2 regions of the Salinivibrio kushneri genome follow, and region 1 is predicted to be linked to the other one. Evidence: riboswitches for the same ligand, from Rfam matches in the RefSeq annotation. Region 1 holds a riboswitch; the other holds the start of a gene.

Region 1 (5,918 bases):
TGACATAGCAAAGCATCGCACACCCAAACCAGCCAATCATCGCCGCACCAATCCCGGAGGTGATGTGGTCGTAACCAGGCGCGATATCAGTAGTCAGCGGGCCTAAAGTATAAAAAGGCGCTTCATGGCAATGGGTGAGCTGCTCGTCCATGTTCTCTTTGATCATGTGCATAGGCACATGGCCGGGGCCTTCAATCATCACCTGCACATCGTATTCCCATGCCACCTTGGTAAGCTCGCCCAGAGTACGTAGCTCACTGAATTGCGCTTCGTCGTTCGCGTCAGCCACTGAGCCGGGACGCAACCCATCGCCTAGTGACAGCGATACATCATAGGCGGCACAAATCTCGCAGATTTCACGAAAATGGGTATAGAGGAAGCTTTCTTGATGATGCGCCAAGCACCATTTGGCGATAATCGACCCACCACGCGAGACAATCCCGGTCACGCGATTGGCGGTCATGGGCACGTAGTGCAAACGCACCCCAGCGTGAATGGTAAAATAATCGACCCCTTGCTCGGCTTGCTCTATTAAGGTATCGCGCATCACTTCCCAAGTCAGGTCTTCGGCAATGCCATTCACTTTCTCAAGCGCCTGATACATAGGCACAGTGCCAATCGGAACTGGGCTATTACGTAAAATCCACTCGCGGGTTTCGTGGATATTGCGTCCGGTCGATAAATCCATCACCGTATCCGCGCCCCAACGGGTCGCCCACACCAACTTTTCGGTTTCTTCTTCAATGGAGGAGCTCACCGCCGAGTTACCAATATTGGCATTCACTTTCACCAGAAAGTTACGCCCAATGATCATCGGCTCCGCTTCTGGGTGGTTAATGTTGGCAGGAATAATCGCACGCCCTTCAGCGACCTCTTGGCGCACAAATTCGGGAGTGATATTCGAGGGTAAATGCGCGCCAAAGCTTTCTCCTGGGTGCTGGCGGTTTAGTTGATCTTCACGATACTGCTGGCGACCCATATTTTCCCGAATAGCGATAAATTCCATCTCTGGGGTGATAATGCCTTGGCGTGCGTAGTGAAGTTGGGTCACACACTGGTTAGGTTTCGCCCGACGGATAGACGGTAAGGCACTAAAGCGAAGATCATCCAAGGTTTCATCACTAAGGCGAGTCTTTGCATAGTCTGAGCTCACTGCATCAAGGAACTCTGTATCGGCACGTTCATCAATCCAGGCTTTGCGTACTGGGGCTAAGCCTTGGTAAATATCGATAGCACTCTGTGGGTCGGTATAAGGCCCTGATGTGTCATAAACCCGAATGGATTCATTGGCTTCATACTGCGGATTATCTTTACCCCCGCCTACAAAAGTAGGAGAAAGGTGGATTTCGCGCATGCCTACGCGAATATCGGGTCGCGATCCCTCGACATAGACTTTTTCCGAGTTAGGGTAGGTTTGCGCAGAGAGGGAATCGATAAAAGATTTGGCCTCAAGGCGGGCCTGTTTACGGGTCGACATAGCATTACTCCGGTGTTCATTATGGGAATTAATGCTTGCCGGAAAACGCTGAATTGAGATGTGAGCAAACTGGCAGACGCGTACGGTCTGTTATCTGATGCATCTCTTGTTCCCTTCGCTGGTCCTAACCAGATCAGGTTCAACGGATCCCACTTAACGTGGTCTCAGCCAATTGGCACTCCGACAAGTTCAACGCCAGTATAAGAAATCACCGCCGCAACAACAAGCGACGTAATGGCATGTTTTTACCTACCCAGTAATGCGTCCTAGCAACCAAGCCCCCATCGCGGCCGCTCCTAAGCATAACGCAAGGTTGAGACCCACGTTTAACAAGGCTTTCACCGTCTCACCATGTTGAAAAAGAAGCAAGGTATCCACTGAAAAGGTCGAGAAGGTGGTGAACGCGCCCAAAAAGCCAATCGCAATCAGTTGACGCCAAGGCACTGGGGCAATCAGCTCTTGGCTCATCGCCGCTAAAAAGACACCCATCGCTAATGAGCCCAGCACATTAACCATGAGGGTGCCGTAAGGGAATCCTCGACCAAACACCGCGACGCTCCACTCTGAAACTAAAAAGCGCGAAGACGCTCCTAGTGCGCCACCAAGTCCTACCCACAATATGCTTACCACTGGGTGCTCCTTTCGATTGGTAAAAACTCATCATACCGTGACAGGTGAATAAGGAACAGGAGGAAGAAAAAGGGAAGAGGGTCAGAGTTGCTAGAAGCTTGATGATTCACATACAAAAAAAGCACCGACGATGTCGATGCTTTGGTATTTGGCAGGGGTAGAGGGATTCGAACCCCCAACACGCGGATTTGGAATCCGCTGCTCTGCCAATTGGAGCTATACCCCTGTAGATAGGTGCCTATTGTAGCGATCCCGCGACAAATTACCACCATCAATTACGCTTCAAACGCTTGATCGCTTATTTATAAAGCAGATCGTCCCAACAACCCAATAACAAAAAACCCCAGCTTTTCAGCTAGGTTTTTTAAGTAGCGGCGGAGGGCCGGGGTTGCGGACAATGGGCAGGCCACCCTGCGGGACTCATTCGCCCTGTGGGCTAACCTAGCCAATCACAAAAAAACCCTACTAAAATTAGCAGGGCTTCTAAGTAGTGGCGGAGTGGACGGGACTCGAACCCGCGACCCCCGGCGTGACAGGCCGGTATTCTAACCAACTGAACTACCACTCCGCACCAATTCTGTATGATTAAAGGCTTATATCTCTTTGCTTTAATCAATTGTAATCAAAGCCTGGCGATGTCCTACTCTCACATGGGGAGACCCCACACTACCATCGGCGCTGCTTCGTTTCACTACTGAGTTCGGCATGGAGTCAGGTGGGTCCAAAGCGCTATGGTCGCCAAGCAAAATTTTGTTTTGTCTTCACTTTTCTAAAAGTGAAAACCATCAACCTAGAAAGCTGTTCGTTCTCGCCACAATCAACTGGCTTTATTTTAAGTCCAACCCAAAACCTCTTGGGTGTTGTATGGTTAAGCCTCACGGGCAATTAGTACAGGTTAGCTCAACGCCTCACAGCGCTTACACACCCTGCCTATCAACGTTCTAGTCTAGAACAACCCTTTAGAGAGCTCGAAGCTCTAGGGATGACTCATCTCGGGGCCAGCTTCGCGCTTAGATGCTTTCAGCGCTTATCTGTGCCGAACTTAGCTACCGGGCAATGCGTCTGGCGACACAACCCGAACACCAGCGGTTCGTCCACTCCGGTCCTCTCGTACTAGGAGCAGCTCCCCTCAATCATCCAACGCCCACGGCAGATAGGGACCGAACTGTCTCACGACGTTCTAAACCCAGCTCGCGTACCACTTTAAATGGCGAACAGCCATACCCTTGGGACCGACTTCAGCCCCAGGATGTGATGAGCCGACATCGAGGTGCCAAACACCGCCGTCGATATGAACTCTTGGGCGGTATCAGCCTGTTATCCCCGGAGTACCTTTTATCCGTTGAGCGATGGCCCTTCCATTCAGAACCACCGGATCACTATGACCTACTTTCGTACCTGCTCGAGCCGTCACTCTCGCAGTTAAGCGGGCTTATGCCATTGCACTAACCTCACGATGTCCGACCGTGATTAGCCCACCTTCGTGCTCCTCCGTTACGCTTTGGGAGGAGACCGCCCCAGTCAAACTACCCACCAGGCACTGTCCTCACCCCGGATAACGGGGCTAAGTTAGAACATCAAACATACAAGGGTGGTATTTCAAGGATGGCTCCACAGCAACTGGCGTCGCCGCTTCAAAGCCTCCCACCTATCCTACACATGTAGGCTCAATGTTCAGTGCCAAGCTGTAGTAAAGGTTCACGGGGTCTTTCCGTCTAGCCGCGGGTACACAGCATCTTCACTGCGATTTCAATTTCACTGAGTCTCGGGTGGAGACAGCGTGGCCATCATTACGCCATTCGTGCAGGTCGGAACTTACCCGACAAGGAATTTCGCTACCTTAGGACCGTTATAGTTACGGCCGCCGTTTACCGGGGCTTCAATCAATGGCTTCTCTTGCGATAACCACATCAATTAACCTTCCGGCACCGGGCAGGCGTCACACCGTATACGTCATCTTTCGATTTTGCACAGTGCTGTGTTTTTAATAAACAGTTGCAGCCACCTGGTATCTGCGACTGCCCATAGCTCCATCCGCAAGGGACTTCACCGCGGGCAGCGTACCTTCTCCCGAAGTTACGGTACCATTTTGCCTAGTTCCTTCACCCGAGTTCTCTCAAGCGCCTTGGTATTCTCTACCCGACCACCTGTGTCGGTTTGGAGTACGGTTGCTACTTACCTGAAGCTTAGAGGCTTTTCCCGGAAGCATGGCATCAATGACTTCACCACCTTGGTGGCTCGACATCGTGTCTCGGCCTTGATTTCCCGGATTTGCCTAAGAAATCAGCCTACGCACTTGAACCTGGACAACCATCGCCAGGCCCACCTAGCCTTCTCCGTCCCCCCATCGCAGTAAGTAGCAGTACGGGAATATTAACCCGTTTCCCATCGACTACGCCTTTCGGCCTCGCCTTAGGGGCCGACTTACCCTGCCCCGATTAACGTTGGACAGGAACCCTTGGTCTTCCGGCGAGGAGGTTTTTCACCCCCTTTATCGTTACTCATGTCAGCATTCGCACTTGTGATACCTCCAGCAAGCCTCTCAGCTCACCTTCAACAGCTTACACAACGCTCCCCTACCCAATATCCATAAGGACATTGCCGCAGCTTCGGTGTATCGCTTAGCCCCGTTACATCTTCCGCGCAGGCCGACTCGACCAGTGAGCTATTACGCTTTCTTTAAATGATGGCTGCTTCTAAGCCAACATCCTGGCTGTCTGAGCCTTCCCACATCGTTTCCCACTTAGCGATAACTTTGGGACCTTAGCTGGCGGTCTGGGTTGTTTCCCTCTCCACGACGGACGTTAGCACCCGCCGTGTGTCTCCCGGATAGTACTTACTGGTATTCGGAGTTTGCAAAGGGTTGGTAAGTCGGGATGACCCCCTAGCCTTAACAGTGCTCTACCCCCAGTAGTATTCGTCCGAGGCGCTACCTAAATAGCTTTCGGGGAGAACCAGCTATCTCCGAGTTTGATTGGCCTTTCACCCCTAGCCACAGGTCATCTCCTAACTTTTCAACGTTAGTGAGTTCGGTCCTCCAGTTGATGTTACTCAACCTTCAACCTGCCCATGGCTAGATCACTCGGTTTCGGGTCTAATGCAAGCAACTCGACGCCCAGTTAAGACTCGGTTTCCCTACGGCTCCCCTATGCGGTTAACCTTGCTACTTACATTAAGTCGCTGACCCATTATACAAAAGGTACGCGGTCACCCCACTAGGAGGCTCCCACTGCTTGTACGTAGACGGTTTCAGGTTCTATTTCACTCCCCTCACAGGGGTTCTTTTCGCCTTTCCCTCACGGTACTGGTTCACTATCGGTCAGTCAGGAGTATTTAGCCTTGGAGGATGGTCCCCCCATGTTCAGACAAGATATCACGTGTCCCGTCCTACTCGTTTTCACGACTAAGGCGCCGTCGGTTACGGGGCTATCACCCTTTATTGCCAGGCTTTCCAACCTGTTCACCTAACGCCTAAGCCGCTTAAGGGCTGCTCCGGGTTCGCTCGCCGCTACTGCCGGAATCTCAATTGATTTCTTTTCCTTCGGGTACTTAGATGTTTCAGTTCCCCGAGTTCGCCTCTTAGCGCTATGTATTCACGCTAAGATACCTGCTTATGCAGGTGGGTTTCCCCATTCGGACATCGATGGCTCAAATGCTTCTTACCAGCTCACCATCGCTTTTCGCAGGTTAGTACGTCCTTCATCGCCTCTGACTGCCAAGGCATCCACCGTCTACGCTTAATCACTTAACCATACAACCCCAAGAGGTCTTTTTGCTCGATCTTTCTCTTTTATACGGCCTCTTGCTCACC
Region 2 (5,918 bases), 390 kb from region 1:
TGATCATCCGTATGGTGGTGGGTGACCGCTTGTGTCGCCAGGCACTCATCAAGCAGGGCATCAATTTGATGAATGTTTTCTTGCTGAAACGCACTGTTGTCATTGGTGCCGAGGACAGTAAAGGCAGGCTGCATATCACCGCAGTAATCAAGCAGTACCACTTCGCTAACTGGGGTAAGCTCGGTAATTGAGGTCAGCAAGCTTTTGGTGATCGCGTCGACTTCCGTTTTAGCGGTGAAATCGACAATGGAGTCGAGGATTTGAATGCTGCTGGCGGCCACAAGGCGCCTCCTTGGAATCTTCCGTGTTTTCCTTAGTATAGAAGGCAATCAAAGTGGTGCCACCCATTACTCATCATCCATCTTGCCCATATAACCTTGCATTATCGTGGGTGGGGTCTTGAGCGCTTCGACAGGACAATGCAGACGGACTTGTCCGTTATCCAAATAAAGAAATTCAGAGGCAATGGCTTGAGCATCTTCGGGATGATGAGTCACCATTACCACCGTTGTGCCTTGCTCTTGAGCGGTACGTTTGACCAGTGCCAGCATGTCCTTTTTTAGCGCAGGGTCGAGCGCTGAAAAGGGCTCATCGAGCAGTAATAAAGGCTGGTTACGTGCGATGCTTCTACCCAGCGCGATGCGTTGGCGTTGGCCGCCCGACAGTTGACCAGGCAGCCGTGACAGATAGTCAGTTAAACCGACAGCGTGGGCTGCACGGTGAATGCTGTCACGTTGGGAGGCGGTAAGCTTCAGTGATGGCGATAAACCTATCGCCATATTGTCGAATACTGACAAATGGGTAAAGACATTGTGCTCTTGAAACAAGATAGACAGGGGCCGTTGATGCGCGGGGGTTGTTGTTACTGGCTTGCCATTAATAGCAATCTCGCCACTGTCTGGGGCAATCAATCCGGCAATCAAGGATAACAAGGTGCTCTTGCCCACTCCGCTGGGGCCGAGCACAGCAACAATCTCCCCCGGCGCTATTTTGGCATCAAAGGTCATCCAATCTTGCTGGTAACGATAGTGGACATTAGAAAGTGTCAGCATGCTTGTCTCCATTGGATAAGACGTGTAAGCAGGGCATAACACCCTAAACTTGTGAGCAGCAATAGCATCGCCGCGGCAGCGCCGGCTTCCATTTGGTAACTGCCCATTAAGCGGAATAAATACAAGGGCAGAGTTTGAAAGTTTTGGCTGCCAAACAGAGCTATCGCACTGAGATCACCCATCGATAACACAAAACTCACCGCGACACCGCGCGCAATAGGTGCACGCAAACAGTCCCACTCAATCAGACGTAGACGCGTGATGCCTCTTACGCCTAAGGTGGCGCACAGATTATGGTAAGACTGGGCAACTTGAAACGCGGGAGCACTTAATACTTTTATGAGATAAGGCAGCGCCATCAGGGCATTCACGGCCATTACCAGCCACAGCGCCAAGCTGAATACGTCGCTAAACTGGCGAAACAGCAAAAAAAGCCCGGTACTGAGGACAATGCTCGGCACCACCAAAATAATCGCCCCGAGGGTTTCTATGCCGTCCGCCTGTTTTTTGCGGCCGTGTAAGCGCCAGTGGCGGCTAGCGAGGATCACCGCGGCTGCGAGCACGAAGGCAAAGCTGGTTGCCCCAAAGGCAATGGCGAGCGAGTGCAATGTTGCCTGCCACAGTGCGCTATCGCCGAGCACAGCTAATGCGCTGGGGTTTAGCCCCCTTGCAATCACCACACCCAGTGGCGGTAACACCAGTAGCAAAACGAGGCCAATCCAAAGGCCATCCCAACACTTGGCCGCGCGGCTATCCAAAGACGCAGGCAGCGGCAGCACTTCGCTGGGCGTACTCGGCAGCGGGCGCGTTAACGTTTGCACGGTAAATGCGATGGCGCCACACAACAGCATTTGCCACAGCGCGAGGACAGCGCCCGTTTGCAAATCGAAATCAAAATGAATGGCTTGGTAAATGGCCAGCTCGATGGTGGTGGCTTTGGGCCCGCCACCCAGTGCCATGACAGTCGCGAAGCTGGTAAAGCACAACATAAACACCAGCCCGATGATGTGAGGCAAGCTTTGGCGTAAATACGGCCATTCTAGGTGCTTAAAGCGCTGCCAGCCTTTCAGCCCTAGCTGGGTAGCAAGACGACGCTGATCAGCGGGGATCCCTTCTAAAGCTTGCACCATGAGTTGGGCAGAAAAAGGCAGATTAAAAAACACATGAGCGAGCAAAATGCCACTTAAACCATAAATAGAAAACGGCATAGCCGCATCGAATTGCGCGAAGGCTTGCGCTATCCAGCCGCTGCGGCCATAGATGGCAACCAAGCCAAATACCCCCACCAACACCGGTAGCACCAAGGTCATGGCGAACAGCTTAAGTAGCCACGCTTTGGCTGGAAACTGTCGGCGAGACAGTGCATGGGCGACGGGTATCGCAAGCCCAACGCTGAGCACCACAGATAAGGTCGCCTGCTTAAAGCTAAAGTAGGTGACATGGCGCAGGTAGGTATCTTGCCACAACGCGGTAAGCGCTAGGTCGTGGCTGTGAGAGAACAGCGCCCAGAGTGCGCTGCCAATCAAAACCACGACTAAGCTGGCCGCAATACTGCCCGGCCAGGTTCGAGAGGGATTGAGCATGGAGGCTATTCAACCAGCGCGGTTTGCCAGTCACGCACCCATTGCTGGCGATTGCCCATCACTTCATCAGGCTGATACAGCAAGCTCTCTTGCGGTTTGTCCAAGGTGTAAAAGGCATCAGGCAGGTTGACATCGGTGACCGGATACATCCACTGAGTGGTTGGGATCACAGACTGTGCCGCATCACTGAGCATAAATTGTAAAAACGCGTCTGCACGTTCCGGTTGATCGGTATAGGCTGATTTAGCGGCCACTTCGATTTGCATGTAGTGGCCTTCTTCAAACATGGCGGCGGCAAAGCGATCGTCATCATCGGCAACCAGGTGATAGGCTGGCGAGGTGGTATAAGAGAGCACCATGTCGGCTTCTTTGTTCAGGAACATGTTGTACGCTTCGGTCCAGCCTTTGGTCACAGTGATGGTGTTGTCAGCCAGTTCGCGCCATGCTTGTTGATTATTATCGCCGTATACTTTTTGGATCCAAAGCATTAGCCCTTGGCCGACCGTTGATACGCGCGGATCTTGGTAAATCACACTGATGTCGTCACGCTCCTCAATCAAGGCTTTGAGGCTTTTAGGCGGATCGAGTAAACGCGTGGTGTCATACACAAAGGCAAAGTAGCCGTAATCGTAAGGGATAAAGTAGTTGTTATCCCAACCGCCAGGCACTTGCAGGCGCTCAGTATTGACCGCGTGCTCAGCGACAATGCCGCTACGCTCGGCTTCTTTCATTAAATTGGTATCCATACCCAGCACGATATCGGCTTTGGTGGTTTCCCCTTCAATGCGCAGGCGATTGAGCAAAGCGGCGCCATCGTCGAGAGACACGAATTCAAGTTGGCAATCGCATTGCTGTTCAAACTTCGCTTTAATTTTGGGTCCTGCCCCCCATTCGGCGATAAAGGAGTCATAGGTATACACAGTCAGTGGGTCCGCGGCACGGGCACCCAGTGATAGCAAGGATAAAGAAACCAGAGTGAGAACCGAGGTAAAAACTTTCACAGCACGCTCCTAAGTTGGGCGTGGGTGTTGAGGCAAGTTGATGGCAACATCAAGTCTCAATCCCTACGCCAGTGTTAGCTGGATCAGGTTCGATGGGTCTAGCGCATTGCGCAATCTCAGCCGTGAGGCTCCCCAATGAGTACGAGGCCATTGTACTGATTGGCTTAGGGTTAACCAAGCCTTTTAGTTGCCGAGTTGGTTAAGATCCCAGTTGTAGTCGTATTCCAATATTGCCTCTTGTGGCAATGGAATATCGCGATACTGGTTTATGTGAGCGATCACGCCTTGCTTATCGCCACCAAAGTCAGCTTCAAACCATTCATAAATTGAGGAGAGTTGCCATTTTTTTCCTTGCTGACTCACGCCTTTATCACTGTTAATGAAGGTATAGGCGGCTTGCTCGAGCTGTGCCTCAAGCGCGTTTGCTTGGAAGGCCTTGGGTTGCAGGTTTGGGCAACCTAAACTGGCACAGTTGACCGCATAGTGGGTACGCGGGTCTTGCCAGAGCGGGCGCAAAATACGGTGCTCAATATCATTCAAGGTAAGGGGCTCACCTGCCACCGTGACCACTTCATCATCCCAAGGGCCAAAGCTAAATAACCCACCGAGTTTGGTGATCGAACTGACCGGATAGGCCTCCAAAATCAGCGTCACGGTGACCGCATTGTAAAGGTTGACCCAATACGCGTATTGCTCGTCTTTGGTCAGCGTGCGAGGGTCGCGCGCGGTGAGCATGCGGATATAATGATCGAGAGCCTTCTTGTCAGCCTCGGTGACCGCCGCATAGTTAAATAAGGTGTGTTGCCCCTGAGGTTGCAAATACTTATCCAGTAATACTTGCCAGCTGTGATGAGTGAAGGTCGCCTGGCTGTCAGGGTTATGCGCATCCCACATCGCCCAATACTCTGCTTTGGGAGCCGCTTGGCTAAACAGCGGAAAAACCAAACAGAATAGAAGTATCAAACGTTTTTGCATTGCCCGTCCTTATTTTCAGCAAGCCTTCTTTTCAGACTAGACCAAGCGAATGCGTTGTTTGTTTCATGCTGAATGGAAAAAAGTGGGGTGTGACCAATAAGCGCGAAGAAGATCGCGCTTATCGGTGGCATGGGCGTAAAGGGGGTGACTTATGACAAAAAGTCCGGGATGCGTTGCTCAAAGCGTGAGATGTCAGCGTCGTGCTGAAGCGTGAGGCCAATGCTATCTAACCCCTCCAACAAGCAATGACGGCGAAAATCATCCATCTGGAAGCTAAAGCAGTGTTCACCGGCACGGATGGTTTGGGCGGGCAAGTCGAGGGTTACCGTCGCGCCTTCATTTTCGGCCACATACGCAAATAAAGCATCGATTTGGCCTTCTTCAAGGGTCACCGGCACCATTTGGTTATTGATGCAGTTGCCATAGAAAATATCGGCAAAACTGGGGGCGATAATCACTTTAAAGCCGTAATCATCCAGTGCCCAAGGAGCATGTTCGCGTGACGAGCCACAGCCAAAGTTTTCGCGGGTGAGTAACACGCTCGCCCCTTGGTAGCGCGCTTGATTGAGCACAAACTCAGGGTTCGGTTGCTTGCCCGCATCGTCTAAAAAGCGCCAATCGTGAAACAGGTGCTGACCAAAGCCAGTACGGGTGACTTTTTGCAAAAACTGTTTAGGGATGATCGCATCGGTATCGACGTTTGCCGCATCCAATGGGGCAACAATGCCGGTGTGAGTGTGTATGCCTGACATAAGGCCTCCTTATAATTGGTTAACGTCGACAAAGTGACCGGCGATAGCAGCGGCGGCGGCCATCGCAGGGCTGACCAAGTGGGTGCGGCCTTCACGGCCTTGGCGGCCTTCAAAGTTACGGTTGCTGGTGGACGCACAGCGCTCTTTGGGGCCTAAGCGATCGTTGTTCATCGCCAAACACATTGAGCAGCCGGGCAAGCGCCACTCAAAGCCCGCTTCGCGAAAAATCACATCCAGCCCTTCTTGCTCTGCTTGTGCGCGCACTTGCTCGGAGCCAGGTACCACCATGGCATGCACACCCTCTGCCACACGCCGCCCTTTAGCGACCGCGGCGGCTGCGCGCATGTCTTCAATCCGTGAGTTGGTGCAAGAGCCAATAAAGACCTTATCAATGCTGATTTGGTTAATGGCTTGCCCAGGTGTCAGTCCCATGTACTTTAAGGCTCGCTCAGCCGAGTGGCGCTCTATCGGGTCGGTCATGCTCTCTGGAGCAGGCACGCTATCATGCACACTGACCACTTGGCCGGGGTTGGTGCCCCATGTGACTTGATGATG

The links. A riboswitch is a leader RNA that binds a small molecule or an ion and turns the genes downstream of it on or off. The one in region 1 is predicted to bind thiamine pyrophosphate.
Region 2: linked by a shared signal. The riboswitch ahead of thiB (thiamine ABC transporter substrate binding subunit) and the one ahead of thiC (phosphomethylpyrimidine synthase ThiC) in region 1 are both predicted to bind thiamine pyrophosphate.

Annotation. Positions count from the first base shown of each region.
Region 1 covers NZ_CP114588.1:24,413-30,330, reverse strand. The annotation lists gene thiC (phosphomethylpyrimidine synthase ThiC) at 1-1,477, opposite strand, end outside; TPP riboswitch at 1,571-1,670, opposite strand; gene crcB (fluoride efflux transporter CrcB) at 1,727-2,107, opposite strand; tRNA gene N8M53_RS00125 (tRNA-Trp) at 2,257-2,333, opposite strand; tRNA gene N8M53_RS00120 (tRNA-Asp) at 2,599-2,675, opposite strand; rRNA gene rrf (5S ribosomal RNA) at 2,735-2,850, opposite strand; rRNA gene N8M53_RS00110 (23S ribosomal RNA) at 2,972-5,858, opposite strand.
Region 2 covers NZ_CP114588.1:2,435,121-2,441,038, reverse strand. The annotation lists gene N8M53_RS11215 (GGDEF domain-containing protein) at 1-281, opposite strand, end outside; gene thiQ (thiamine ABC transporter ATP-binding protein) at 348-1,052, opposite strand; gene thiP (thiamine/thiamine pyrophosphate ABC transporter permease) at 1,046-2,635, opposite strand; gene thiB (thiamine ABC transporter substrate binding subunit) at 2,641-3,636, opposite strand; TPP riboswitch at 3,680-3,781, opposite strand; gene N8M53_RS11195 (DUF547 domain-containing protein) at 3,820-4,611, opposite strand; gene leuD (3-isopropylmalate dehydratase small subunit) at 4,761-5,363, opposite strand; gene leuC (3-isopropylmalate dehydratase large subunit) at 5,373-5,918, opposite strand, start outside.